Regions from separate parts of the Romboutsia sp. Marseille-P6047 genome, predicted to be linked through region 1. Evidence: riboswitches for the same ligand, from Rfam matches in the RefSeq annotation. Region 1 holds a riboswitch; each other region holds the start of a gene.

Region 1 (5,054 bases):
TACATTTCTTGTTAAAAATGCTAATATTATGGCCACTATCGGAGGAATAAGAGTTAATACCTTGTATTTTTGAGCATTGAAATAACCTACGTCTACCTCTGCGGCTAAACAAATACTTGGCATCATAAGTAAAACAAAAAAAGCTATGATAACAATCCACTTATTCCTATTTTTCATAAAACACCTCCTTGTACATATTAAAAGTACAATATTGTTAATGTATTAATATTATTCCATTATATTCAAAAAACTAAGGAAAGAACCTGTCCTTTATCAATTTATTTTTGCACATAAAAAATTCCACAATTATGTAGCTATTATTTAATACTACACAATTGTGGAATTTTTATTTTATATCATATTATACACATTCTTCAACTATATCAACTTTTCTTCCGAATATTTGTACACCTATAAATACCGCTACTATTGCAAGTGGTAGTACTATGTATACTGGTATACCAAGTCCAGCTGGTATATATCCAAATACTACTGTTATTAATGCCGTAAATAAGGCGTAAGGCATCTGTGTTCTTACATGATCTATATGATTACATCCTGCTCCCATTGACGATAGTATTGTAGTATCTGATATAGGTGAACAATGATCTCCAAATATAGCACCTGTTAATACCGCACTTGTACTAACTACTATAAATGACATATCTGGATTTATAGAATTAGCTAGTGGAACTGCTAATGGCATAAGTATTCCCATTGTTCCATATGCTGTACCCGTTGAAAATGATATTATAGCTCCTAATACAAATATTAAACTAGGTAATAAGAATGGTGGGAATGAACCTGATAGTAATTTAATTAAATATTTAGCTGTTCCTAATTCCTTTATTACTGAACTTAATGACCAAGCACATATTAATATAACACCTGTTATAACTAATGTTTTCATACCATCTACCCAAACTTCTATAGCTTCTGAAACTGTAAATATTTTTTGAGATACCGCCATTACTATAGCTACTATACTTGCAAGTAATGCAGACTGGAATAACGCAACCGATGCATCTGATGCACTAAATGCTTCTCTAATTGATACAAATGATAATGGTGAATCACTAAGCAATTGTATTAAACTAGCATCTTCTCCACTCATTATAGAACTATATCCACTATAGTAAAATGCTATTAATGCGGCTACTATCAATGTTCCTATTGGTATTATTGCATTCCATATACTTAATTTAACACCTTCTTTTGGTTCTAAATCTGAATGATCGTTTACAGAATCTATTGCAATCTCAGAATCTAAACTTTTGCCTTGTCTAGCTCTTATCTCTGCCTTTCTCATAGGACCAAAATCTTTTAATAATAAAGTTGTTATCACTATAAACGCTAGTATTAGTATATTGTAAAATCTATATGGTATTGTATTTAAAAACACACCAAAAGCGTCTGCTTTTATACCTATTCCATTAAATGCATCTCCTATTAATCCAACTTCAAGACCTATCCAAGTTGATACTATAGCCAATCCTGCTATTGGTGCTGCTGTTGCATCTATTATAAATGCTAATCTTTCTCTTGAGATTTTCATTTTATCTGCTACTGGTCTCATCATAGGTCCTATGATAAGTGAATTTGCATAATCATCAAAGAATACTAAAAGCCCTGCAAACCAAGTTATCAATTGTGTACTTTTTGCAGTTTTGGCTCTTCTTGAAAGGCCCTCAGCTATTGCTTTAGCTCCTCCCATTTTGGCAACTAAATTAATCACTCCCCCTATTGCTAAAACTTGAAGTATTATACCTGCATTCCACGGATCTGCTAAAGACCCAACTGCTCTGTTTACAACATCTAAAAAAGCATTAACTAATGCAAAGTGTACACTTGAACCACTTATATTTAAAATAAAACTTCCTGACAAAATTCCAATAAATAATGATACAACAACATTTTTAGTTATAAATGCTAAAACTATTGCAACTAATGGAGGTATTAGTGTCCATATCCCAAATTTATTTGCATTTATCTGCCCTATATCAGTTTCTGCAAATCCTAAAGTTGATGACATCATAATTATAGTTAATACTATAATAACTATTTTTAAACTTTTTCTTTTCATAATATTTTCCCCCTTAAAATTATTAAGTGAATATATGAGGGTTTGTAATACATTTTTCTATACAACTATAAAAAGCCTTGAGTTTACACTCAAGGCTAAAAATTCTATTAACATGCAATAATACATAGAAATATAATAATTCCTTAAATGTAGCTCACCACAAAATAATTTTGTGACAGTGGTATATATCTTATATATACCCCCAGCTATATAACCTTAAAGCATCAGTTATATGCTTCGGCAATATTTCCTTTTGTAATAAATCACAGTGCTTAACTCATTATTACTACTGATAAATATTGCGCCTCTACCCTTTTTCTATTCACTTGTTTTATATCTTAAATTATATGGTAATTTTCATAATAACGCAATACTTTTCTGAAAATTTTTTATTTTATTTTTATTGATACAATTATTTTACAAGTATTTCTATTTAATTAAGAAGGATTATGTATTTTTATGTATAATTATTATTTTTATACATAAATTTTGTATAAATTCATTTAAATAAAATAAAGGAATGTAATTTTTTTTTATAGAATATAAATTGTCATGAGTTTAATGTATATAATAAATATTTTTAGGAGGAATATATATGTTACTTATATATAACGATAATACAAATCCCTATTTCAACTTAGCTATGGAAGAATACCTATTAAAAAATACTAATGAAGATTTATTTATTTTATGGCGAAACAAACCTTCTATAATCGTTGGAAAAAATCAAAATACATTATCTGAGATAAATATAGATTATGTTAAGGATAACTCAATCCCTGTTGTAAGAAGACTTTCTGGAGGTGGGGCTGTTTTTCACGATTTAGGCAACATAAACTTTACCTTTATCTCCTGCAATAAAAACTCTTTTAGTGACTTTAAAAAGTTTACACAACCAATAATAGATTTACTAAAAACATTAGGATTAAATGCAGAGTTTTCTGGAAGAAATGATTTATTAATTGATGGTAAGAAATTCTCTGGTAATGCTCAGTATAACTACAAAAATAAAGTAATGCATCATGGTACACTTTTATTCTCATCACAAATTTCAGACTTATCTGATGCTTTAAAAGTAAAAAGTATTAAGTTTGAAGGAAAAGGAATAAAGTCAGTTAAATCTCGTGTAACCAATATAAGTAGTCACTTAAATGAAGATATAGATATTCTTGAATTTAAAAATTTGCTTATGAATTATATATATTCTATTAGTTCTAACAATACGTTCTATAACTTAACTAAAGATGATATTGAAAAAATAGAAAATTTAGTAGAAGAAAAATACAGTACTTGGGAATGGAATTTTGGTAATTCGCCTAAATATTCTCTTTTAAATGAGTTAAAATATCCTGGTGGTAATATAGAATTTAACTTAGAAGTTGAAAAAGGATTTATAACAAGGATAAAGTTTTTTGGTGATTTTTTCGGAAAGGATGATATATCAACTTTAGAAGTTCTTTTATGTGGTGTTCGACATGAAGAGCAAAGCTTAAGAGATATTTTTTCTCATATAAATATCGATAACTATTTTTTAGGTGCAGATTCAGATATATTAATTGCTGGTATATTAGGTGCTAAACAAGAAGTTAAAGCTTATTAAATTTAATAAATTTTTATTTAGACTGATATATTATCAGTCTAAATTTATACTTTTTATTCTTTATATTCACTTAATCACATTTATCAATAACTATATTTTTATAATGCATATTCTATTTAAACTTAATTTTTTAAACATAATTATCAATAAAGCAATACTTTTTTAATAGTTTTACGAAAAATACTTTTTTCATTTACTTTTTCCTAAAAATATATATAATTATATAGTAACGCAAACAGTTAATATGTACTTTTAGGAGGAATTAATTTTGAAGTATTCTTATAAAGAATTAAAAATGATCTATGATAAAATAAGCCCTTTTGAGTTTAAAGATAAATTAATGGATTTAGCTAAAAATAATGCTATTAAAAATAATGTAAATGTACTAGATGCTGGTCGTGGTAATCCTAACTGGACTGCCGCTACTCCTCGTGAAGCATTTTTTACATTTGGACAATTTGCAGTTAACGAAACACGCTTAACTTGGGACTTAGGTGATTTAGCTGGAATGCCTAAAAAAGAAGGCATTTCTAAACGTTTTTATGATTATATGACCCAAAATAAAAACATGCCTGGAGTATCTTTATTAAAAAAAATAATAGATTATGGTATAAATAAGCTTAATTTTAATGGTGATGAATTTGTATATGAACTAGCAGATGCAATAATAGGAGATAATTATCCATTTCCTGATAGAATGCTACCTCATATAGAAAAAATAGTTCATGATTATCTTGTACAAGAAATGAGGTATGATACTGAAAATGGTGGTAAGCTAAATATATTTGCTGTAGAAGGTGCAACAGCTGCCATGTGCTATATATTTGATTCATTAATGGCTAATGAACTTTTAAGAAAAGGTGATTCAATCGCTATTATGACACCTATATTTACACCTTATCTTGAAATACCTCATCTACCTAGATATAAGTTTAATGTAGTTTATATAAATGCTGATGAAGTCGATGAAAATGGGATACATACTTGGCAGTATTCTAAAAAAGAATTAGAAAAGCTAAATGATAATTCTATAAAAGCTTTATTCCTTGTAAATCCAAATAATCCAGCATCAATAGCTATGAATGAAAATACTTTTAATAATATAATAAATGTTGTTAAAAATTATAATAAAGATTTAATGATAATCTCAGATGATGTATATGGTACTTTTGTGCCTGAATTCACATCTTTAATGGCTATGCTTCCATACAATACACTCGGAGTTTATTCTTATTCTAAATACTTCGGTGTTACTGGTTGGAGATTAGGTACAATGGCTTTACATGAAAACAATGTTTTTGATAAAAAAATAAGTGAACTAAATGAAGAGTTAAAAAGATCTGTAAATAATAGATATAAAGATATGAATGT
Region 2 (5,054 bases), on a different contig from region 1:
AGATAGTAATAGTTCTCACTTAGCTTGGGTTTATAATATTTGTACTTTAACTGGTATTGAAATCCCATTTCCTGTTATTGCAGATTCTAATATGAGAATTGCTAAACTATATGGTATGATTTCTGAATCTATGAGCAATACATCTACTGTTCGTTCTGTATTTATAATAGATGATAAACAAGTTTTAAGAACTATTCTTTACTATCCTCTAACAACTGGAAGAAATATTCCAGAGATAATAAGAATTATAGACGCACTTCAAGCATCTGATAATGATAATATAGTTACTCCAGCTAACTGGCTTCCAGGTATGCCGGTAATTTTACCTCCACCTAAAACATGGAAGGATTTGAAAAAAAGAATAAATAATTGCGGAAAAGAATATTCATGCTTAGATTGGTACTTATGTTTTATGCCAGGTAAAGATGTAAAAGAAATAGAACGTTCTCAAACTATACCTTATTTAAATAGACCTCCTATAAACGGTCCTGATGAACAGTCTAATGTTACTAATAGTAATTGCCCTGATCTTCAACCAATTGTTATGGAGTATGTTTTAGGCAATCCGAAAAATGTTGACCCTAACTTTTTAGACGCAGTTATTTATGCATTTGTTGAAATAAATCCTGATGGTTCTTTATTAGTCCCTACACCAAGATATTTAGAGTATTTGGTTTCTCTAAAAAGATATAATCCTCAACTACAAGTAATTGCTGCTATTGGAGGATGGGGTGCTGAGGGATTCTCAGATGCAGCTTCAACACCTAAATCTAGATATGATTTTGCTAGACAGGTTAATAGACTTATAAATAATTATAACTTAGATGGTATAGATATTGACTGGGAGTATCCAGGTAGTAGTGCCTCTGGTATAAAATCAAGTATTAATGATAGAGAAAACTTTACATTATTATTAACTGCCATTAGAGACGTAATTGGTGATGAGAAATGGTTAAGTGTTGCTGGTACTGGTGATACTGGATATACAAATAGAAGTGCTGAAATAGATAAAATTGCTCCTATAATAACTTATTTTAACCTTATGAGCTATGACTTTACAGCAGGTGAAACTGGAGAGAGAGGACGTAGACATCAAGCTAATTTATATGATTCAGACCTATCTTTATCAGGTTATAGTGTTCATGGAATGGTTCAAAATCTTATACAAAATGGAATGCCTTCTGAAAAAATACTATTAGGAGTTCCTTTCTATGGTAGATTAGGAGCTACTACAACTGTATCAAATGACGAACTTAGAAGAAATTATATAAATAAGAATGGATATCAATATCAATTTGATAACGAAGCTAGAGTTCCTTATCTTATAAGAGATGGTCAGTATGCTATGTCTATAGAAAATGATTTATCTATATATTTAAAAGGTCAGTATGTATTAAATAACTGTTTAGGAGGAATATTCGCTTGGCAGTCAACTTATGATCAAGCAAATATATATGCTAGAGCTATGTATGAGTCAATAAATAGCCCAATAGCATTTGCAGATGAATTAGAAGATATCTATGGAGAAATTCCTGATTAAATCATAAAATAATAAGACCCTAATGAGTATACATTAAGGTCTTATTATTTTTTTATAAATCTATAGCTTTTTTAGCTAATTTATCAGCTTCTTCATTATACTTATCACCACTATGAGCTTTAACTTTTACAAATTTAATATTTAGTTTATTTTTTATTCCATCATAGAATCTTTTATATTCTATTGTTCCCTCTTTATTAGTTTTCCAAACTCCAGTACACCATTTTTCAATACCTTCGTAGTCAAAGTATAAAATTAGATTTTCTATATTATTTTCTAGGCAATAATTCATAGCTAGTTTTGATGCTTCTATTTCACCTGCGACATTTCTCATAGTTACTAAAGACTCATCATTACCCTTTATGCTGTATGTTTTTTGAACTTGTCCATTTTTTAGTATAACAACACCTGAGCCATATTCTCTTATACAATGTTCATAACTACCATCTACATATGCCTCTACGGTGTTATCTTCATTCGAAAAAATAATTTCTTTCTTTCCATATATATACTCTTCTGCTTCATCTTTAGATAAAAAGCTTTTGTATTCTGCTCCTGAAAACCCATTTACTTGAGACTTACATTCATCCCAAGTATTATATATTCCTATGCACTTACCTTTTCTGACTGCATAAAATTTTTTTTTACTCAATATTATCACTCCTATAAGCTTACAATTATTTTTATACCGCTTGTAATCAATAATTATTGTAACTTAAACTTTATTTTTTTTAAAGTTATATTTTGTCACTTCCATATGTTATTACTTTATGGTATAATTTTTTATGAATAACGAATATAACTAATGATAGAGGTCGCGATATTAATAAGTAGTTCTGTGGAGGTAAGCACGTTGAAGCAAAACAAAAGGTAATATTGCCGAAATATACAAGTGAAGCTTTAAGCTTGTATGTTGGGGTTATACATAATATGTATAACACTGTCACAATAATTTGTGGAGTACTATCTTTAGATTAAGTCATATACTAAAAAATGATTAAGTCTAGAGTAGAAACTTCTACTCTATTTTTTTAGCTAAAATTTAGATATCAGGTTATATTCATAAAAATCAAGGAGGTCTATCATGACATCATCAAGAGAAAAAAAACAAGCAACCTTATTTGATGCAGTTTTATGTATCGGTTTCTTAGTTGCGACCTTAGTAACATGCTTAGTCATTCTAAAAGATTATGAAATTTCAGCTCATATTCCATTAATATTAGGTGGAGTTTTTGCTGGCTGCATATCTATATTTAAGCTTGGGTTTACTTGGAAAGAATTAGAAGAAGGAATTTTAGAAACTATTAATACTACAATGCAATCTATTTTAATACTTTTAGTTGTAGGTATATTAATAGGTACTTGGATTATAAGTGGTATAGTTCCATCAATGATTTATTGGGGACTTAATTTATTATCTCCAAGTATATTTTTAGTAGCTACTACTGTAATATGTGCTATCGTATCAATTTCTACAGGTTCATCTTGGACAACAGTAGGAACTATTGGTATAGCATTGCTTGGTATAGGAAGTGCATTAGGCATGCCAAGTAGCTTAGTAGCTGGTGCAATTATTTCAGGAGCATATTTCGGTGATAAAATGTCTCCACTTTCAGATACAACGAACTTAGCTCCTGCAATGGCTGGAACTAATTTATTTGATCATATAAAACATATGTTATATACTACAATTCCTGCTCTTTTAATAGCGCTTATAATCTACGCTATATTAGGAATGAAGTATGCAGGAAGCCAAATAGATACAGCTCAAATAACAGAAATACAAAATGCTTTACTATCTAGCTTTAATACTTTATCTCCATGGTTATTCTTAGTGCCAGTTGGAGTTATAGCTATGGTTATCCTTAAAGTACCAGCAATACCCGCACTAATGATCGGAGCACTAGCTGGAGGATTTGTAGCGGTATTTTTCCAAGGAAGTTCAGCTGCAGATGTTATTGTAGCTGCTAAAGTAGGATATACTTCAAATAGTGGTATGGTATTTGTAGATGAATTACTTTCTCGTGGAGGACTGGAAAGTATGCTAGATACAGTTGCACTTATGATGTGTGCATTAGTAACTGGAGGTATACTTGAAAAGTCAGGAATACTACAAGCACTTGCTAATTCAATATTAAAAGTAGCAAAAGGAACATTCGGATTAATTGCTGCTACAATTTTCACTGCTATTGGAACTAATTTAGCTGTAGCTGATCAATACCTAGCAATAGTAATTCCAGGAAGTATGTATAAAGATGCATTTAAAAACCAAGGATTAGCTGCTAAAAATCTATCTCGTGCTTTAGAAGATAGTGCTACAATCACATCACCATTAATTCCATGGAATACATGTGGAGCTTATATGTCTGCCACAATGGGGGTTGGGTGTTTTGCATTTTTACCATTTGCATTCTTCAATTTACTTTGCCCTATAATATCACTATTTTATGGTTTAACAGGAATAAGTATAGAAAAAATATCAACTGAAGATAATACTGAGTCTGTAAAAGAGGCTATAGTATAAATATAATAAAAGGGTTGTCTATTTAGACAACCCTTTTTCTAATCCCCTTTTTAGGTATATTTTAGAATGGATTAATAATACATCAAATACACAAAGTTTAAGTAAAGATAGTATTTGTGTAAATTCTCTTGTAGATAATAATTTAGGTAATGTAATAAAATTGATACTAAAGACTTAGGTAATTACTCAAAATCTTCAGTCATAGTTTATACAAAGGATAACAAAATACATTCAATTTCCATAAAATGAAAAGATTTTGTATATGAAATTTTTCAAAAACCTCTACAAAATAGTAAGAATATCTAAATATTGTTCTAGACATAAAAAAGAAATCCCATAACATTTAAATGTATTGAGATTTCTTTTTTTATTTATATTATAAGCTGTAAACTAGTCCTGCTCCTGGTCCTAGTGGTAATCCTAATGTCATCCATAATACTAACATTATTATCCATCCAACTAAGAATATTAAACTGTATGGTACCATTGTTGATATTAAAGTTCCTATACCAGCTTTTTTATCATGCTTTTGAGCAAATATAACTATCATTGCAAAGTAACTCATAAGTGGTGATATTATATTAGTAGTAGAATCACCTATTCTGTAAGCAACTTGAGTTAACTCTGGAGATATACCAAGTTTCATGAACATTGGTAAGAATACTGGAGCCATTATAGCCCATTTAGCTGAAGCTGATCCCATGAATAAGTTTATAAATCCTGCAAATAATACGAATACTATTATTAGAACTATAGAGTTCATATTCATTGAACCTAGTAATTCAGCACCTTTTAATGCTAATATTGTACCTAAGTTAGTGTATGAGAAGTAGCTAACAAATTGAGCCATAACAAATGCTAATGCTATATATGATCCCATCGAAGCCATTGACTTACCAAGTTCAGCACCAACATCTTTCTCATTTTTAAATTTACCTGATAATTTTCCGTAAACAACTGCTGCCACGAAGAATATTATTGCTATTAATA
Region 3 (5,054 bases), on a different contig from region 1:
GTATACTTTTAGGATTATCCTCTTTGATATAATATACTCCTATACCTCCTCCTAAGTCTATTTCTTTTAAATCTATGTTATACTTTATTTTTATTTCTTTAACTAAATCCATCATTATATCAACTTCGTCCATGTATGGCTCTATATCAAAAATCTGTGAACCTATATGTGCATGTAAACCAACTAACTTTATATTTTTATACTTATATAGTTTTTCTATAGCTTCATATAAGTCTCCATTTATTAATACAAATCCAAATTTAGAATCTATTTGACCTGTTTTTATATAATCATGAGTATGAGCTTCTATTCCAGGAGTTATTCTAAAGTATATCTCTTGTACTTTATTTCTCTTTTTGCAAATATCTTCAATTATATCAAGTTCATAAAAGTTATCTACAACAAATCTACCTACTCCTAATTCTATGCCCATATTAATTTCATCTATAGTTTTGTTATTTCCATGAAATAATACATTTTCCATTGGAAAACCTGCTTTATGAGCAGTATATAATTCTCCTCCTGAAACTACATCTAGGGATAAGTTTTCTTCTTTTATGATTTTACACATATATAAAGTTAAAAATGCCTTACCTGCATAAGCAACTTTATTTTTATTTTCCTCTACTTTAAAATACTTATTATATTTTCTGCAATTCTCTCTAATTAAACCTTCATCAAATACATAAAGTGGTGTAGAGTACTTATTAACTAATTCTGTACAACTAACGCCTCCAATATATAGCGTGTTATTTCTAATAGACATATTTCCATGTAGTTTCATAATAGCCTCCTAAATTTTATACATTAAATTCTCTTGCCACTTCATTTATTGCAACATCTTTATCAAAAGAGTTTATAGCACAAGTTATTCTTATTTCTGATGTAGTTATAAGCTTAACATTAATATTATTTTCCTTGAATATTTTAAATACTTTTGATATAACACCTGCTGTGTTTTTCATTCCAGACCCTACTAATGAAAACTTTGTTATATGATCATCAATAACAATATTTTTGCTATCTGAATATTTTTTAGCTATCTCTTTACATTCATCTAGATCTTCTTTAGGTATAGTAAAAGATACATTTATAATTTCATTTATTGGTGCTGTTTGACTGATCATATCTATACTTATTTTTTTACTTGCAATATCTTCAAATAAACTAAAAACCTTATCTAAATTAAAATCTTTTATAGTTATAGCAACATCATCATCGCTAGTTGCAAGTCCTGTTATGACTTTTTCCTCTAATCTCATTTTATTTTCTCCCTTTATATATGTTCCATTTCGCTCTCCACATGAAAGACCTACATATATTTCTGTATTATATTTTTGTGCTAGTTCTATACTTCTTGAGTGCATTACTTGTGCACCTAAACTAGCTAATTCTAGCATTTCTTCGTATTCTATTTCTTTAAGTTTTTTAGCCTTACTATACTTTCTAGGGTCGGTAAAGTAAATTCCATCTACATCTGTATAAATTTCACATTTAGCATTTAGTTTAACTGCTAAAGCTACCGCTGATGTATCAGAACCTCCTCTTCCTAAAGTTGTAATATCACCCTCATCATTTAATCCCTGAAATCCTGTCACTATTACTACCTTTCCATGATCTAAACTTTCTTCTATCTTAGATACATTTATATCATCTATTTGAGATTTTCCATGATCTCCACTAGTATGTATATTAAGTTGATACGCATTATAACTTATTGATTGGCATCCTAATGATGATAGGCACATAGCAAGTAATTACGCTGATATAATTTCACCTGTTGACATAAGTGCATCTAATTCTCTTTTATTAGGATTTTTACTTATATTTTTTTGCAAGTTTTATATAATTATCAGTAGTACCTCCCATGGCTGAAACTACTACAACTATTTTTTCATTAGTTTTTTTTCTATCAATTATATTTTCTGCTATTCTTTTAATTTTCTCTGTAGTTTCTACAGAGCTCCCACCATACTTTTGAACTATAATACTACTCATATCCCCCTCCTAGAAAGTTGTAAAATAAAAAACACCCAAAGGTATACTTTGGGTGTTTTTTTTATACACAAAGTAACCTTGTAGCTCACCACTTATTACTAAGTGACAGTATTATACATATTATGTATAGTACCAGAAAAATTATTTGCCAATAATTTTTCTTCGGCTGCACTTCCTTTCATTTATAATCAACACTTGCCAGCTTCTATAAACTACTATTAATTACAGCACCTCTACCCTAGGTAAATTTCATATATTAAGTTTTATTTTATAATTAATTTTTATCACACTATTCTTAATTTTACAACTATTTTATTTTTTTATTTATGTAAAATTTTATTAATCTATATCTTTTTATGTTGATGATTAAATAGACCTATATATAAAAAATAGGCCTATATATACTTAAATAGTTTATTTAAGCTTAAATCAACAACACAAACATCAGAATCAAAATCAAAGTCTCCTAAATTTCTCATTTCTGATGTTATTATTAAAACTCTTGGTACTTCAAAAAAAGGAATCGTCGAGTTTTTAATTTTATTCTCTAGGTTATAGTATTTAGACTTGTCAATTTTTTGATCTAAATCTATATCTACTAAAAGTTGATTTAGTTCATTATAGTGGTCTGTATATTCTATAAATATATCAAATTTTTTGTTATCTATTCTAACATTTCTATAAAATCTTTTTACCTCATATCCACCTAAATTAAATCTAATTGCTAATTCAGAACCTATTACTGTTTTAGCTAATTCCTTGCCCTTATACTGTTTACTCCCATTTAAATAATATACATACGAATTATCTCTATATCCACTATAGTTTATATTGCAAGGATATTTTTTAAGTGTATATTCATTACACATTTTTCTTAAAGTTTTCTTAAATGGTTTTCTTCCACGTCTTTTTTTACTTGAAAAAACTTTACCAACCTGAGTTTCTGTCATACATCTAACCCTACTAATTAAAAGCAGTATATCTTTTTCTAACCCCATCATAATGCATATCTCCTCGAGTCATTAATTTACCAAGTTGTAATAATATTATATTAATTGTCCCTATAAAAATTGATTGTTTTTCTATATTTTTCTAAAAATAATAATTCACATTTTATGAATAACAAAAAAGAACATATCTTAGTATATAAAATACTAAGATATGTTCTTTTTATTTTTAATTAAAAACTTAATAACTATTTATATATTTTTATTGATTTTCTTCTATAGTTTTAGTTGATGAGTCACTTTTTACTTTCTCTTCTTCTTTACTTGAACCTATGTTTAAGTTATCAAATGAAATTATCTCAACTACTCCAGACTTTCCTTCTTGATAATCAATCTTAACTTGATCTGAAACTGCTGTTAAAGGTAATTCTGTAGATACTTTTGATGTTGCTGTAAATATTATATTTTCATTTGTATCTAATGTTAAATAATAATTAGTGTTTCCACTTTTTACATCTGGACTAATTCTAGTAACCTTACCTTCTATACTAGCTTTGCTTGTATCATTTTCAATACTTATATTGTTACCTTCGCTAGATAATGCTTCTCTATAATTTATTAAAGCTTCATCTTTTGTTTCTCCAAGTCCTAAAATTGCAAAATCTTCAACTGATACAAATGCCACCATCTTAACAAGACCTGCTTTATCTTTAAGTGCAGAAACATATGTAGGTGTTCCTAATATATTATACATTACAGGGAATGTAGCTTCATAGTTTTTCTCTTGTACCTTTCCTTCTGCAGAACTCATTGCTGCAGTTTCCGTTGCTCCCGGTTGCTTATATAACTTAGCTTCTTTTGTACGAGTATCTACTAAAATAAATCCAATAGTAGACTCATCTGCACCAGCAGAAGTTATTCCTGTATACCAATATGATTTATCATCATCTCCATATACTAAAGACGTTCCCTCAGTAGCAACCAAAACTCCTTCTTCAGAGATTACGGAATTTAAGAAACCTTTTATGTATAATCCCCAGTCATTAATTTGATTTACTACAAATTGCTCTGGCTGAATTCTATCTATCCATTCTGGTGCATCTTCTATAGAATATTTTTTAACTTCACCGGTTTGAGCATCAACTACCGCCACTCCTGTAGCATCTGATCCACTAAAACCTATCTTATGTTCATATAAGCTTGTTACCCAATATGGTCTACCTTCATCATTTATTTCTAATGAAAACTCTGTCATTCCAGAATTTACAATTCCATTTATATACATATGTCTATGTAAATCTTGAAGGAAATACGCTTGAGGCTGATACACTATCTTTATTGGCTTACCATCAATTTCTTGTACAAGCCTAACATCTTGAGGATTACTTGCAGACACCATTACATATCCATTTGTTCCGTCTAAATTAGTTATCCATTTAACAATATCTCTATGTACAAGCGGTGCAACCCAGTATAGTTCACCATTTACATTTTGTATATGGAAATCTCCAAGCTTCGATACACTCCCTACAGCTGGTATTTCTCCTAACTTTTTATCTCCAAGCTTCATAGCCATTTCTTCATCTACTATACGAATATCATTTACACTTACAGGACTTACATCTTTATCAAAATCACTTTCTTCAACGTTTCCTATAAGATTTCTATATGCTTTTGCATGAATTATTGGGGAAGAAGTAATAAATGGCACTACTGATACAAATATTATCATAGCTATTGCTATAAAGAAATTGTATTTTGCAGCTTTTGATGTTCTCTCTCCTTTGTCGAACATCATATCTAATACCCCAGCAATAATAAAGAATACTATTAACATTGAAAAACCAGAGGTAAAATCTAATCTAAGTACAGGAAGCTTTATAAATGCATAAATTGCAACTAAAATTAGCGCTATACCATATGATCTTATAATTTTTTTCATAAATACTCCTTTCAAAATGGTTGTTATTACCATTATAGCCATTTATTTCAAAAAAATAAATACCCCTTATAAAATAAGGAGTATTTATTGTAGTTTATTATATTTTTGCAACATAAGGTACATAACTTCTTTGCTCTTTACCATATTGAGATAAAAGTCCCTCATAT

What was found. A riboswitch is a leader RNA that binds a small molecule or an ion and turns the genes downstream of it on or off. The one in region 1 is predicted to bind lysine.
Region 2: another riboswitch for lysine. It lies ahead of nhaC (Na+/H+ antiporter NhaC); the one in region 1 lies ahead of EIH23_RS08990 (Na+/H+ antiporter NhaC family protein).
Region 3: another riboswitch for lysine. It lies ahead of EIH23_RS16985 (amino acid kinase family protein); the one in region 1 lies ahead of EIH23_RS08990 (Na+/H+ antiporter NhaC family protein).

Annotation. Positions count from the first base shown of each region.
Region 1 covers NZ_UWOT01000007.1:90,742-95,795, forward strand. The annotation lists gene EIH23_RS08985 (Na+/H+ antiporter NhaC family protein) at 1-177, opposite strand, end outside; gene EIH23_RS08990 (Na+/H+ antiporter NhaC family protein) at 362-2,083, opposite strand; lysine riboswitch at 2,226-2,401, opposite strand; gene EIH23_RS08995 (lipoate--protein ligase) at 2,679-3,683, shown strand; gene aspD (aspartate 4-decarboxylase) at 3,952-5,054, shown strand, end outside.
Region 2 covers NZ_UWOT01000005.1:63,598-68,651, forward strand. The annotation lists gene EIH23_RS06635 (peroxiredoxin) at 1-1,540, shown strand, start outside; gene EIH23_RS06640 (ribonuclease H family protein) at 1,593-2,201, opposite strand; lysine riboswitch at 2,342-2,514, shown strand; gene nhaC (Na+/H+ antiporter NhaC) at 2,625-4,064, shown strand; gene EIH23_RS06650 (AbgT family transporter) at 4,441-5,054, opposite strand, start outside.
Region 3 covers NZ_UWOT01000012.1:30,683-35,736, forward strand. The annotation lists gene EIH23_RS11940 (diaminopimelate decarboxylase family protein) at 1-784, opposite strand, end outside; gene EIH23_RS11945 (aspartate kinase) at 801-1,748, opposite strand; gene EIH23_RS16985 (amino acid kinase family protein) at 1,819-1,998, opposite strand; lysine riboswitch at 2,072-2,242, opposite strand; gene EIH23_RS11950 (hypothetical protein) at 2,394-2,999, opposite strand; gene EIH23_RS11955 (hypothetical protein) at 3,208-4,887, opposite strand; gene EIH23_RS11960 (hypothetical protein) at 4,985-5,054, opposite strand, start outside.